Regions from separate parts of the Citrobacter sp. Marseille-Q6884 genome, predicted to be linked through region 4. Evidence: predicted binding sites of a transcription regulator. Region 4 holds the regulator's gene; each other region holds the start of a gene.
The links. The regulator CRP, encoded in region 4, controls carbon source genes, mostly activating them, when cyclic AMP is high. The targets are predictions, from matches to a motif close to ATGTGANNNNNNTCACAT.
Positions count from the first base shown of each region.

Region 1: a site for CRP is predicted at 1,341-1,358, ahead of serC (3-phosphoserine/phosphohydroxythreonine transaminase). Genes of this name have one in related genera too.
Region 2: a site for CRP is predicted at 1,389-1,406, ahead of udp (uridine phosphorylase). Genes of this name have one in related genera too.
Region 3: a site for CRP is predicted at 1,066-1,083, ahead of cdd (cytidine deaminase). Genes of this name have one in related genera too.

Region 1 covers NZ_CAMDRE010000001.1:2,883,481-2,886,572, forward strand. Annotated here, with positions in the region: gene ycaO (30S ribosomal protein S12 methylthiotransferase accessory factor YcaO) at 1-466, opposite strand, end outside; gene N7268_RS13685 (DUF421 domain-containing protein) at 603-1,295, shown strand; gene serC (3-phosphoserine/phosphohydroxythreonine transaminase) at 1,509-2,597, shown strand; gene aroA (3-phosphoshikimate 1-carboxyvinyltransferase) at 2,668-3,092, shown strand, end outside.
Region 2 covers NZ_CAMDRE010000001.1:1,215,958-1,219,049, reverse strand. Annotated here, with positions in the region: gene N7268_RS05830 (CZB domain-containing protein) at 1-431, shown strand, start outside; gene udp (uridine phosphorylase) at 504-1,265, opposite strand; gene N7268_RS05820 (dienelactone hydrolase family protein) at 1,531-2,355, shown strand; gene metE (5-methyltetrahydropteroyltriglutamate--homocysteine S-methyltransferase) at 2,407-3,092, opposite strand, start outside.
Region 3 covers NZ_CAMDRE010000002.1:564,487-567,578, reverse strand. Annotated here, with positions in the region: gene N7268_RS17670 (CidA/LrgA family protein) at 1-301, shown strand, start outside; gene N7268_RS17665 (CidB/LrgB family autolysis modulator) at 298-993, shown strand; gene cdd (cytidine deaminase) at 1,142-2,026, shown strand; gene sanA (outer membrane permeability protein SanA) at 2,192-2,911, shown strand; gene N7268_RS17650 (DUF2542 family protein) at 2,914-3,092, shown strand, end outside.
Region 4 covers NZ_CAMDRE010000001.1:775,573-778,664, reverse strand. Annotated here, with positions in the region: gene N7268_RS03805 (YccS/YhfK family putative transporter) at 1-1,470, opposite strand, end outside; gene crp (cAMP-activated global transcriptional regulator CRP) at 1,522-2,154, opposite strand; gene N7268_RS03795 (OsmC family protein) at 2,463-2,867, shown strand; gene N7268_RS03790 (phosphoribulokinase) at 2,914-3,092, opposite strand, start outside.

The DNA of each region.
Region 1 (3,092 bases), 2.1 Mb from region 4:
GACCGCAGACACCGCGTTCTTCATTGCCGGATTGCAGGTCGATCAACATGCTGCCGGTCAGTTCATTTTCTGGATCGTAGAACGCGCGCAGACGCGCATCCAGCAGACCTGCAGGAATCTCATCATCTTCGGTCAGTGGGAACCATTTCTCGTTCGGATAATGTACGAACGGGCCGTTAGCGATAGTTTCACCCAGCCAGAAATCAGCAAAGAAGTAGTTAGTTGAAAGACGCTCAAAATATTCGCCCAGCGCGGAAGCCAGCGCGGCTTTTTTTGTCGCACCTTTACCGTTGGTGAAACACAGCGCGCATTCTTTATCGCGAATATGTACTGACCAGACGTTAGGGACGGGATTCAGCCATGAAGCTTCTTCAATATGGAAACCGAGGTCGAGCAATTTTTGCTGGAAGCGGGCGATGGAATCTTCCAGAGCGGCATCTTTGCCGGGGATAAATGTTTGCGTCATGAAAATCACTTTTGTCGTACGGAAAGCGCGCAATGATACGGGTTTTAGATGAATGGCGCTATCGCCGCCGCTTCTGCGGCATAAATAAAGGTATTGACTATGCTTTCACACAGTTCACAACGTTAAGAGCGTAAGTATGAAATCATTTGATTTGCACCGTATGGCGCTGGATAAGGTGCCAATGGACTTTCTTGGCGAGGTTGCGCTGCGTAGCCTCTATACCTTTATATTGGTTTTTCTTTTTTTAAAACTCACTGGGCGTCGCGGCGTGCGGCAGATGTCACTTTTTGAAGTGTTGATCATCCTTACGCTCGGTTCCGCGGCTGGAGATGTGGCGTTTTATGACGATGTCCCGATGCTTCCGGTGCTGGTGGTATTTATCACTCTGGCGTTGCTTTATCGACTCGTTATGTGGCTGATGTCGCATAGCGAAAAGCTGGAAGACTTACTGGAAGGTAAGCCAGTGGTCATCATTGAGGATGGTGAGCTGGCGTGGTCGAAACTGCATCGCGCCAATATGACGGAATTTGAGTTCTTTATGGAGTTGCGTCTTAACGGCGTTGAACAGCTCGGCCAGGTTCGGCTGGCGATCCTTGAAACGAACGGACAGATCAGCGTCTATTTCTTCGAAGATGAAAAGGTTAAACCCGGGCTCAGTATTCTTCCCAAACACTGTACGCAACGCTTTAAGGTTGTGCCCGACGAGGGGGACTATGCCTGTGTGCGCTGTAGTGAAGTGATTCAAATGCGCGCCGGAGATCATCAATTATGTCCGCGCTGTGCAAATCCAGAATGGTCGAAGGCCAGTCGGGCGAAACGGGTGACCTGACAGCAAAAATATCGGTTTTTAGCCGTCAATCCGATAGATTCTGTTGTGTGATCGATAGCTCATTTTTGCCCTGGCCAGTTTTACCCATTGCGGCGCGTGTCACTGAATGATAAAACCGATATCCACAGGAATAACTTGTACCCAATGTCTGTCATCGAATTATCGCAAACGACAGGATGTTGAGTGGATAACAACACAACGTGGTGAGGGGAAATGGCTCAGGTCTTCAATTTTAGTTCAGGTCCGGCAATGCTACCGGCGGAAGTACTTAAACTGGCTCAACAGGATCTTTGCGACTGGAATGGTCTTGGTACGTCGGTAATGGAAATTAGCCACCGCGGCAAAGAGTTTATCCAGGTCGCCGAGGAAGCGGAGCAGGATTTTCGCGATCTCCTTAGCATCCCCTCCAACTACAAAGTGTTGTTCTGTCATGGCGGTGGTCGTGGGCAATTCGCCGGTATCCCATTAAATATTCTGGGTGATAAAACGACCGCGGATTATGTCGATGCCGGTTACTGGGCCGCCAGCGCAATTAAAGAAGCGAAAAAGTACTGCACGCCAAATGTCATTGATGCCAAAGTCACGGTCGATGGCCTGCGTGCGGTTAAGCCGATGAGCGAGTGGCAGCTCTCCGATAACGCGGCATACCTGCACTATTGTCCTAACGAAACCATTGATGGCATTGCGATCGATGAAACCCCAAATTTTGCCAGCAATGTTGTGGTAACGGCCGATCTCTCTTCCACGATTCTTTCCGGCCCGTTGGATGTGAGTCGCTATGGCGTCATCTATGCGGGGGCGCAGAAAAATATCGGTCCTGCCGGGCTGACGATTGTCATCGTGCGTGAAGATTTACTGGGTAAGGCGCACGTATCCTGCCCGTCGATCCTGGATTACACCGTGCTGAATGACAATGACTCCATGTTCAACACGCCGCCAACGTTTGCCTGGTATCTTTCCGGTCTGGTCTTCAAATGGCTGAAAGAGCAGGGCGGCGTTAATGCCATGGACAAAATTAACCAGCAAAAAGCTGAGTTATTGTACGGCGTGATTGATAACAGCGACTTCTATCGCAACGATGTGGCGAAGTCTAACCGCTCACGTATGAACGTCCCGTTCCAGTTGGCTGACAGCGCGCTCGATAAGCTTTTCCTCGAAGAGTCCTTTGCTGCGGGTCTGCATGCGCTGAAAGGGCACCGTGTGGTGGGGGGTATGCGTGCTTCTATCTATAACGCTATGCCACTTGAAGGTGTGAAAGCGCTGACCGAATTCATGATCGATTTCGAGCGCCGCCGCGGTTAATCTGCTTTTATTTTTCATCCCCACAGCCAGTCTGTGGGGTTTTTATGTCTGTTTTTGAGAGTTGAGTTTCATGGAATCCCTGACGTTACAACCCATTGCGCGGGTGGATGGCACCATCAATCTGCCTGGCTCCAAAAGTGTATCTAACCGCGCTTTGCTGCTGGCTGCATTAGCAAATGGCACGACTGTCCTGACTAATCTGTTGGACAGCGATGATGTCCGCCATATGCTTAATGCTCTGAATGCGTTAGGGATTAGCTATACCCTTTCTGCCGATCGTACCCGTTGCGAAATTATCGGCAATGGCGGTGCATTACATGCCAATGCTGCGATCGAACTGTTCCTTGGCAATGCCGGTACCGCAATGCGTCCTCTGGCCGCTGCGCTGTGTCTGGGAAACAATGACATCGTGCTGACGGGTGAGCCGCGCATGAAGGAGCGCCCAATCGGCCATTTGGTAGACGCACTTCGCCAGGGCGGCGCCAGGATTGAATA
Region 2 (3,092 bases), 440 kb from region 4:
TTGGTTCATGGATCAAAAAAAGAATAGCGGGTGAAGATATTCCATTAGGTGTTCCTAAAGAAAGACAGAACCTGAACGGACTCATCCTTGAAGAAGCCATTGCCTACCATATTGCCTGGCGTGAAAGATGGTTAACCGCTTTACGTGAACACCGAGGCAGCGAATTCGATGTTTCTCAGGTTTCAAGCGATGCCGTTTGCCAGGTCGGAAAATGGATATATAATGAAGGCGCATCGCTGGCCAAATATCCTGAGTACGACCATTTTCGGGTATTGCATGCTAAATTCCACCAGTGTGCCGGGAAAATTGTCAGCCTGCACCAAAAAGGGCATTTTCTTGATGCTTTTGCAACAGTGAGCGACGAACTCATGCCGTTATCTGAAGAAGTGGGATTATCGCTAGGCGCGTTGCTTGAAGCGTCACAGCGTTAGATGACCGCTTAATTATTCAATAGCAGAGAGCAAAAGGGCCTTTGTCAAAAGGCCCTTTATATTTAGGTTGGATTACAGTAAACGGCGTGCAGCTTCGACGACGATTTTCACCGCATGGCTTTCCGTTTGCTTCATTGTCTCTGCGTTCGGAATCTCTTGCTGAGTGCGGTTGACGATAACGCCTGCAACCATGCCTGCACGCAGGCCCTGGCTTGCGCACATTGTCAGCAGCGTAGCGGATTCCATTTCATAGTTCATCACGCCCATAGACTGCCACTCTTCCATAGATCCTTTGAAACGGCTCACCACGCGACCAGAGAAGGTGTCGTAACGCTCCTGACCTGGGTAGAACGTATCTGAAGAGGCGGTAACGCCAACGTGGGTGGTCGCACCGATAGATTTCGCGGCTTCAACCAGCGCAGTGGTGCATTCGAAGTCCGCAACAGCCGGGAATTCCATGGGTGCAAAATGCAGGCTTGCACCGTCCAGACGCACTGACGCCGTGGTAACCAGTACATCGCCAACATTGATATGCGGCTGAATTGCACCCGTAGTACCGATACGCAGGAAGGTACGAATGCCCAATTGAGCCAGCTCTTCTACTGCAATAGACGTGGACGGGCCGCCGATACCGGTAGAACACACGATCACGGCTTTACCATCCAGTTCAGCACGCCAGGTAGTGAACTCGCGATGAGATGCCAGCTTGACCGGCTTATCCATCAGCGCGGCGATCTTTTCCACACGCTCCGGGTCGCCAGGGACGATAGCGAGCTGGGCCCCTTGTAAATCGTTCTTAGTGAGGCCGAGATGAAAAACATCAGACTTAGACATAAAAACTCCTCTGTGAATCGGTTTTGTCAGAAGAAGCAAAAAGACACTTTACCGAAGGCATAAACATAATTTCGTGACACCCATCACCTTGATGTAAATCAATTGCATTAACTTACCGTCAAAAAGTGACACTCATCACATTAATCATTCGTTATCGCGAAGCCTTGCACAAAAGATAGACCGTTTAGGGCAATGTGGTTCGTTGCATGTGTCTATAGTTAACAATGCGCTGTTTTGCTGAATATTTAAGGGTACGGAGAATACCATGACAACAACACGACAATCTGGCTTTGCACCTGCTGTATCACCACCCGCATCCACCACGGTTCACACCCCGGATAACGAGATTATTGCGGGTGTGACATCAATTCCTTCACAAGGCGACGATATGCCCGCCTATCACGCACGGCCAAAACAGAGCGATGGCCCGTTGCCTGTGGTGATCGTCGTGCAGGAAATATTTGGTCTTCATGAACATATCCGTGATGTTTGCCGTCGACTGGCGCTTGAGGGATATCTGGCTATCGCCCCCGAACTCTATTTTCGCGAGGGCGACCCGAACGACTTTGCCGATATCCCGACGCTGCTGAGCGGACTGGTGGCCAAAGTACCAGACACCCAGGTGCTGGCCGATCTCGACCATGTTGCCAGTTGGGCCTCGCGCAATGGCGGTGATGCACATCGACTGATGATTACCGGTTTTTGTTGGGGTGGACGCATCACGTGGCTGTACGCGGCGCACAATCCACAGCTCAAAGCGGCGGTAGCGTGGTACGGCAAACTGGTTGGTGACAAAACGCTAAACTCCCCCAAACATCCGGTCGATATCGCCACCGATCTGAACGCGCCGGTTTTAGGGTTGTACGGTGCTCAAGACACCAGTATCCCGCAGGACACTGTCGAAACGATGCGTCAGGCATTACGCGCCGCCAATGCCAAAGCGGAAATCGTCGTGTATCCGGACGCCGGGCATGCGTTTAACGCCGATTATCGCCCGAGTTATCACGAAGAATCTGCACAAGACGGCTGGCAGAGAATGCTGGAGTGGTTTGCGCAATATGGAAGTAAAAAGTCACTGCAGGTAGGGTGAAACGAAACCGCCGACCAATAAAAAGCCCGGTGCTAACCGGGCTGACTAAAATTATGCCTGACGCAGGTTCTGCGCGGCTTTGACCATGTTCGCCAACGCAGCACGCGTTTCCGGCCATCCGCGTGTTTTCAGGCCACAGTCCGGGTTCACCCACAGACGCTCTGCCGGAATGCGTTGCTCGGCTTTCTTCAGCAGGGCTTCAATCCACTCAACGCTCGGGACGTTTGGTGAGTGAATGTCATACACGCCCGGTCCGATTTCGTTTGGATAATCAAACTCTTCGAACGATTCCAGTAGCTCCATGTCAGAACGTGAGGTTTCGATGGTGATCACGTCCGCGTCCAGCGCGGCTATCGAATCCATGATGTCGTTGAACTCGCAGTAACACATATGCGTGTGGATCTGGGTTTCGTCCTTCGCCACCGCGGCGTTAATACGGAAGGCTTCCACGCCCCACTCCAGATATGCTGCCCAGTCGCTGCGGCGCAGCGGCAGACCTTCGCGCAGTGCCGGTTCATCGATCTGGATAATCCCAATGCCAGCGGCTTCCAGATCCGCGACTTCATCACGCAGCGCCAGCGCAATCTGTTTTGCGATCGTTTCGCGGGTCACATCTTCACGTGGGAACGACCAGCAGAGAATGGTCACCGGACCGGTCAGCATGCCTTTAACCGGTTTATCGGTCAGCGACTGCGCGTACTTCGCCCATTCAACGGTGATCGCTTCCGGGCGGCTGA
Region 3 (3,092 bases), on a different contig from region 4:
TATCACTATTCCGGGCAGCATTATCGGCATGCTGATTCTGTTTGTCCTGCTGGCATTACAGATCCTGCCAGCGAAATGGGTGAATCCAGGTTGCTATATCCTGATCCGCTACATGGCTCTGCTGTTTGTGCCCATTGGCGTTGGGATCATGCAGTACTTTGACTTGCTACGCGCCCAGTTTGGTCCGGTGGTGGTCTCCTGCACCATCAGTACGCTGGTCGTTTTCCTGGTCGTGAGCTGGAGCTCCCACCTTGTACACGGTGAACGCAAAATCGTTGGGCAAAAAGGGTCTAAAAAATGATGTCGTATATCTGGTGGTCGTTACCCCTCACGCTGGCGGTATTTTTTGGCGCACGTAGATTGGCTATGCGGTTTAAAATGCCGCTGCTCAACCCTCTGCTCGTCGCCATGGTCGTTATTATTCCTTTTCTGCTTCTGACCGGTATTCCCTACGATCACTACTTCAAAGGCAGCGAGGTTCTCAACAATTTACTCCAACCTGCCGTGGTGGCTCTGGCTTATCCGCTCTATGAGCAGTTACACCAGATCCGCGCCCGCTGGAAATCCATTATTGCCATCTGTTTTGCCGGCAGCGTCGTGGCAATGGTAACCGGTACCACCATCGCCTTGCTGCTGGGAGCATCACCGGAAATTGCTGCGTCTATCATGCCTAAATCGGTCACAACGCCGATCGCAATGGCTGTGGGTGGCAGTATTGGCGGTATTCCGGCAATCAGCGCAGTGTGCGTCATTTTTGTCGGTATTCTCGGTGCCGTGTTTGGTCATATCCTGTTAAATGCAATGCGTATTCATACTAAGGCCGCACGTGGGCTGGCGATGGGTACCGCCTCGCACGCCCTCGGCACGGCACGTTGTGCCGAACTGGATTACCAGGAAGGCGCTTTTGGTTCTCTGGCGCTGGTCATTTGCGGGATTATTACCTCGCTGGTTGCCCCATTCCTGTTCCCGGTGATCCTGGCAATCGTGCGTTAATCCCGATTTTTAGGTCATTTATTTGCGATACGTTGCACATTTTTAATTTAAGTTTCATAAGTTGCATAAGCAATGAGATTTGGATCACATATAAAGCCGTAACAGGCCCGTAAACTACGATTCCATTACATTGTTATGAGGCATCGCCATGCATCCACGTTTTCAAACTGCTTTTGCCCAACTCGCGGATAACTTGCAATCGGCCCTGGCCCCCCTGCTGGCAGATGAGCATTTCCCTGCCATGCTGACGGCGGAGCAGGTCTCTTTGCTTAAACGCGAATCGGGATTGGACGAAGACACGCTGGCATTCGCTCTGCTGCCGCTGGCAGCAGCTTGCGCTCGAACTGACCTGTCCCACTTTAACGTCGGCGCCATTGCGCGCGGCATCAGTGGTACCTGGTATTTCGGTGGGAATATGGAATTCCTCGGCGCGACGATGCAGCAAACTGTTCACGCCGAGCAAAGCGCCATCAGTCACGCCTGGCTGCGCGGTGAAAAAGGACTCGCCGCCATCACCGTTAACTACACGCCTTGCGGTCATTGCCGTCAGTTTATGAACGAACTGAACAGCGGACTGGATTTACGCATTCATCTGCCAGGACGCGAGCCGCACGCGCTGCGCGACTACCTGCCGGACGCTTTCGGCCCGAAAGATTTGGACATCAAAACCCTGCTGATGGATGACCAGAATCACGGTTTTGCGCTGAAAGGCGATGCACTGAGCCAGGCGGCAATTGCCGCGGCTAATCGCTGCCATATGCCTTACAGTCACGCGCCAAGCGGCGTTGCGCTAGAGTGCAAAGACGGCCAGATTTTTGCCGGTAGCTATGCTGAAAACGCCGCTTTCAACCCAACGCTCCCTCCCCTGCAGGGTGCATTAAACCTGCTGAATCTGAACGGCTATGACTATCCAGACATTCAGCGCGCCGTGCTGGCAGAAAAAGCCGATGCGCCACTGATCCAGTGGGACGCCACCGCAGCAACGCTGAAAGCATTAGGTTGCAATAATATCGACCGCGTACTGCTGGGTTAATAAGCCTCTTTCCGGCCTGATACGTGGTTTGCGTCCAGGCCAGATAAGCACAGCACCATCGGGCAACAGTGCCTAAAATCCCCTCAATCAGACTGCTGTTTCTTGCGCTACGCCGTCGGGTACAGTAGCCTGATTGAAATTCCATCCAATTATCGAGTTTTCTGCATGTTAAAGCGCGTGTTTTACAGCCTGTTAGTCCTGATCGGCTTGCTGCTGTTAACTGTGCTTGGCCTCGACAGATGGATGAGCTGGAAAACCGCGCCCTACATCTACGACGAACTGCAGGATTTACCCTATCGCCAGGTCGGCGTGGTATTAGGCACAGCGAAATACTATCGTACCGGTGTGATTAACCAGTATTACCGCTACCGTATTCAGGGCGCCTTAAACGCCTACAACAGCGGCAAGGTTAACTACCTGCTGCTCAGCGGCGATAACGCGCTGCAAAGTTATAATGAGCCGATGACGATGCGTAAAGATCTGATAGCCGCTGGCGTCGATCCTGCCGACATTGTGCTTGATTACGCCGGATTTCGTACACTCGACTCCATTGTGCGTACCCGAAAAGTATTCGATACCAACGATTTCATCATCATTACTCAGCGATTCCACTGTGAGCGCGCGTTGTTTATTGCGCTACATATGGGCATTCAGGCTCAGTGCTACGCCGTACCTTCGCCAAAAGATATGCTGACCGTACGGGTGCGCGAATTTGGCGCCCGTTTTGGCGCGCTTGCCGATCTTTATATTTTCAAACGTGAACCGCGGTTTTTAGGTCCGCTGGTGCCAATCCCCGCAATGCACCAGGTACCCGATGATGCGCAGGGTTATCCGGCGGTCACGCCGGAACAATTACTCGAATTACAAAAGAAACAAGGAAAATAAGCATGGATGTACAAACCCTCTTCGTCGTTTTGGCCTTTTTGCTGATCCCTGTGTTTTGTTTCCGCGAAGCCTGGAAAGGACTACGCACAGGGGCAGTGGATAAAATTAAGAAGAACGCGCAAGAGCCGGTTTACGCTTATCGTCATGAAGAGCCCGTGCAATTCTGGTCTTACGTTGTTGT
Region 4 (3,092 bases):
CGTATCGATAAACCGCGGGATGATAAATTGTTCCCCATTCAGCGTCAGCAGCTGCAGGGTATACACCGCCGTAACCGTAAAGCCCACCGTAGCCCAGCCGTAGTTTTTGCGGATGATCAGATAGCTGACCAGCGTGATAAGCAGCATGGCCGCCAGCGTGAACCCTTCAGGGATATGGAAGTGCAATGTGACCCCGGCAATGACCAGTCCAACCAGCGTTCCCACTGAACGGTGCAGAATACGCACCCGGGTTGCGCCGTAGCCGTTCTGTGTCACAAACAGGACGGTCATCAGTATCCAGTAAGGTTTTGGCAGATGTAAGGCGCTTCCCATCAGGCTGGCGATGCTCAACATGACGCTGATGCGCCCGGCATTGCGTAGCGCGGGAGATTTCAATGACAGATAGTTTTTCAGCGCCGGGAGCAACGGCAACCGGCGTTGTTTGTCAGCCATTAAGTCCCGGGCATACAGCGGGCGCTGGGTACGCAGTACGCGCGCAATCCGGCTAAAGTGCCAGTAGCAAAATTGCCCGACTGGGTTATCCGGGTGCTGCCTGGCGATTTTCTCCAGCGTACCGATCTGCTTCTCCATTGAGAAACGCGTCGGCAAGCGGTGATACAAAATGTCATCAGCCAGCACGCGAAGGCGAGCGGCGACGGTTCGCGCATTCCAGCGAATCACCTGTTCCGCATGGCTGCGCTCGACCAGTTTTTGTACCTCTTCCGGCTGGTGAAGACTGACTGAGATATGCTCCTGCAAATCCAGCGCTTCCTGAAAAGCCCGCAGCAGACGTTTGTATTCGTTGTTATGGTGCGCTGAAAGCATGTGCATTTGCTGATAGCACTGGGTAATGAGATCCACCGCTTTCTGTTGACGGACCAGCAACGGGGGCAGGGCTTTTTCAGGATCAATGTGCTGGGTCAGCAGACTGTATTTTGCTTCACAGTAATCGGCCAGTTCCCGGTACAGCAGGCTGAGGGATTCACGCAGCGGTTGCTCACGCCACAACCAAAACCAGAACCAATTGAACAGGCCGTACCACAATGTACCCAGCGCATAGATGAGCAAGGGCTCCCAGACGGGCATGTTTCCTGCCAGACTCAGCGTGAAAATCGCGGCAATCAGCGAGGCCGGCAACAGTCGCGCATGCAGCGGACTTAATTCTGCGGTAACGCCGAGAATGAGCGTCAGGCCGGTAAGGATTAGCGGTAGCGGAATTTCCTGCGCCAGCAGCAATTGCATGACCAAACTGCAGCCAGCAAACAGCGATGCGCCAATAATCAGGCGTTTGAAAAAACGCTTATGCGGTGTATCAAGACCGGCAATGTTGCAACAGGCGGGGACGAGGGAAAAGAGGAGCCCCAGATGAAGCTGACCAATGATAAGACCGACAGCCACAGGTAAACACAGCACCAGTGTTTGTCGTAGTGCGTAGTTGATTTCGGGGTGATAGATCAGTCTTCGCCACATCGGTGTAAACAAAAATGGCGCATTACGTGGTAACGCGCCATTACGATGGGATTAACGCGTGCCGTAGACGACGATGGTCTTACCGTGCGCGGAGATCAGATTCTGATCTTCCAGCATCTTCAGGATGCGACCAACGGTTTCACGGGAACAACCTACAATCTGGCCAATTTCCTGACGGGTGATTTTGATCTGCATACCGTCCGGGTGGGTCATCGCATCAGGTTGTTTCGCCAGATTCAACAGCGTCTGAGCGATACGACCGGTAACGTCCAGGAAGGCAAGGTTGCCCACTTTTTCGGACGTGACTTGCAGACGACGAGCCATCTGAGATGACAGGCGCATCAGAATATCCGGGTTCACCTGGATTAATTGGCGAAATTTTTTGTATGAAATTTCAGCGACTTCACATGCGGTTTTAGCGCGAACCCAGGCACTACGTTCCTGGCCTTCTTCAAACAGGCCCAGTTCACCAATAAAATCGCCCTGATTCAGATAAGAGAGGATCATTTCCTTTCCTTCTTCATCTTTAATCAGTACTGCCACTGAGCCTTTAACGATGTAATACAACGTTTCCGCTTTTTCACCCTGGTGAATCAGCGTGCTCTTCGATGGGTACTTATGAATATGGCAATGAGACAAGAACCATTCGAGAGTCGGGTCTGTTTGCGGTTTGCCAAGCACCATGCGCGGTTATCCTCTGTTATAAGCTGTCTCCAGAGCCAGAAAACGACGCTGCCTCTGGGTTGCCAAAATGTGCTTCCCGCTACCTGGGAAGGGGGCTGCTAAAAAGAATGCTGCAGCCTGTAATGTGATGTCCTCTGCATACATGCAGTACGTCTATGTATTACTGTAGCATCCTGACTGTTTTAGCATAGCTTTCGCCGTGTGTCTCCTGGTGTCTCGCTTCAGCATGACGCAGGTCGCCTTCCGTTGCGAGAATTGTTATGTGCGCGTAATCTGTCAGGAAAATTGAAACATTGGAGTTACGAAATATGCAAGCGCGTGTAAAGTGGGTTGAGGGGTTAACCTTCCTCGGTGAGTCCGCCTCAGGCCACCAAATTTTGATGGACGGTAACTCCGGTGATAAAGCGCCGAGCCCGATGGAAATGGTATTAATGGCTGCGGGTGGGTGTAGCGCGATTGATGTAGTGTCGATCCTGCAAAAAGGCCGCCAGGACGTGACCAACTGCGAAGTGAAGCTCACCTCTGAGCGCCGTGAAGAGGCGCCGCGTCTGTTCACTCATATCAATCTGCATTTCATCGTCACGGGCAATGATCTGAAAGACGCTTCTGTGTCTCGTGCCGTTGACCTTTCTGCGGAGAAATATTGCTCCGTCGCGCTGATGCTGGAAAAAGCGGTGAACATCACCCATTCCTATGAAGTGATTGCGGCGTAATACAGAGTGCCCGATAAGCATACTGCCATCGGGCATTTCTCACCGTTTACTGGATCTTTTTCCCTTCCATCAGCCGTTGCACCAGCGGCAGCATGATCAATTCCATCGCTAATCCCATTTTACCGCCCGGCACCACTAACGTATTGATATGGGAAATGAATGAACCCTGCAGCATCGCCAGCAGCCAGGGGAAATCAATCCCTTCCAGATTACGAAAATGAATCA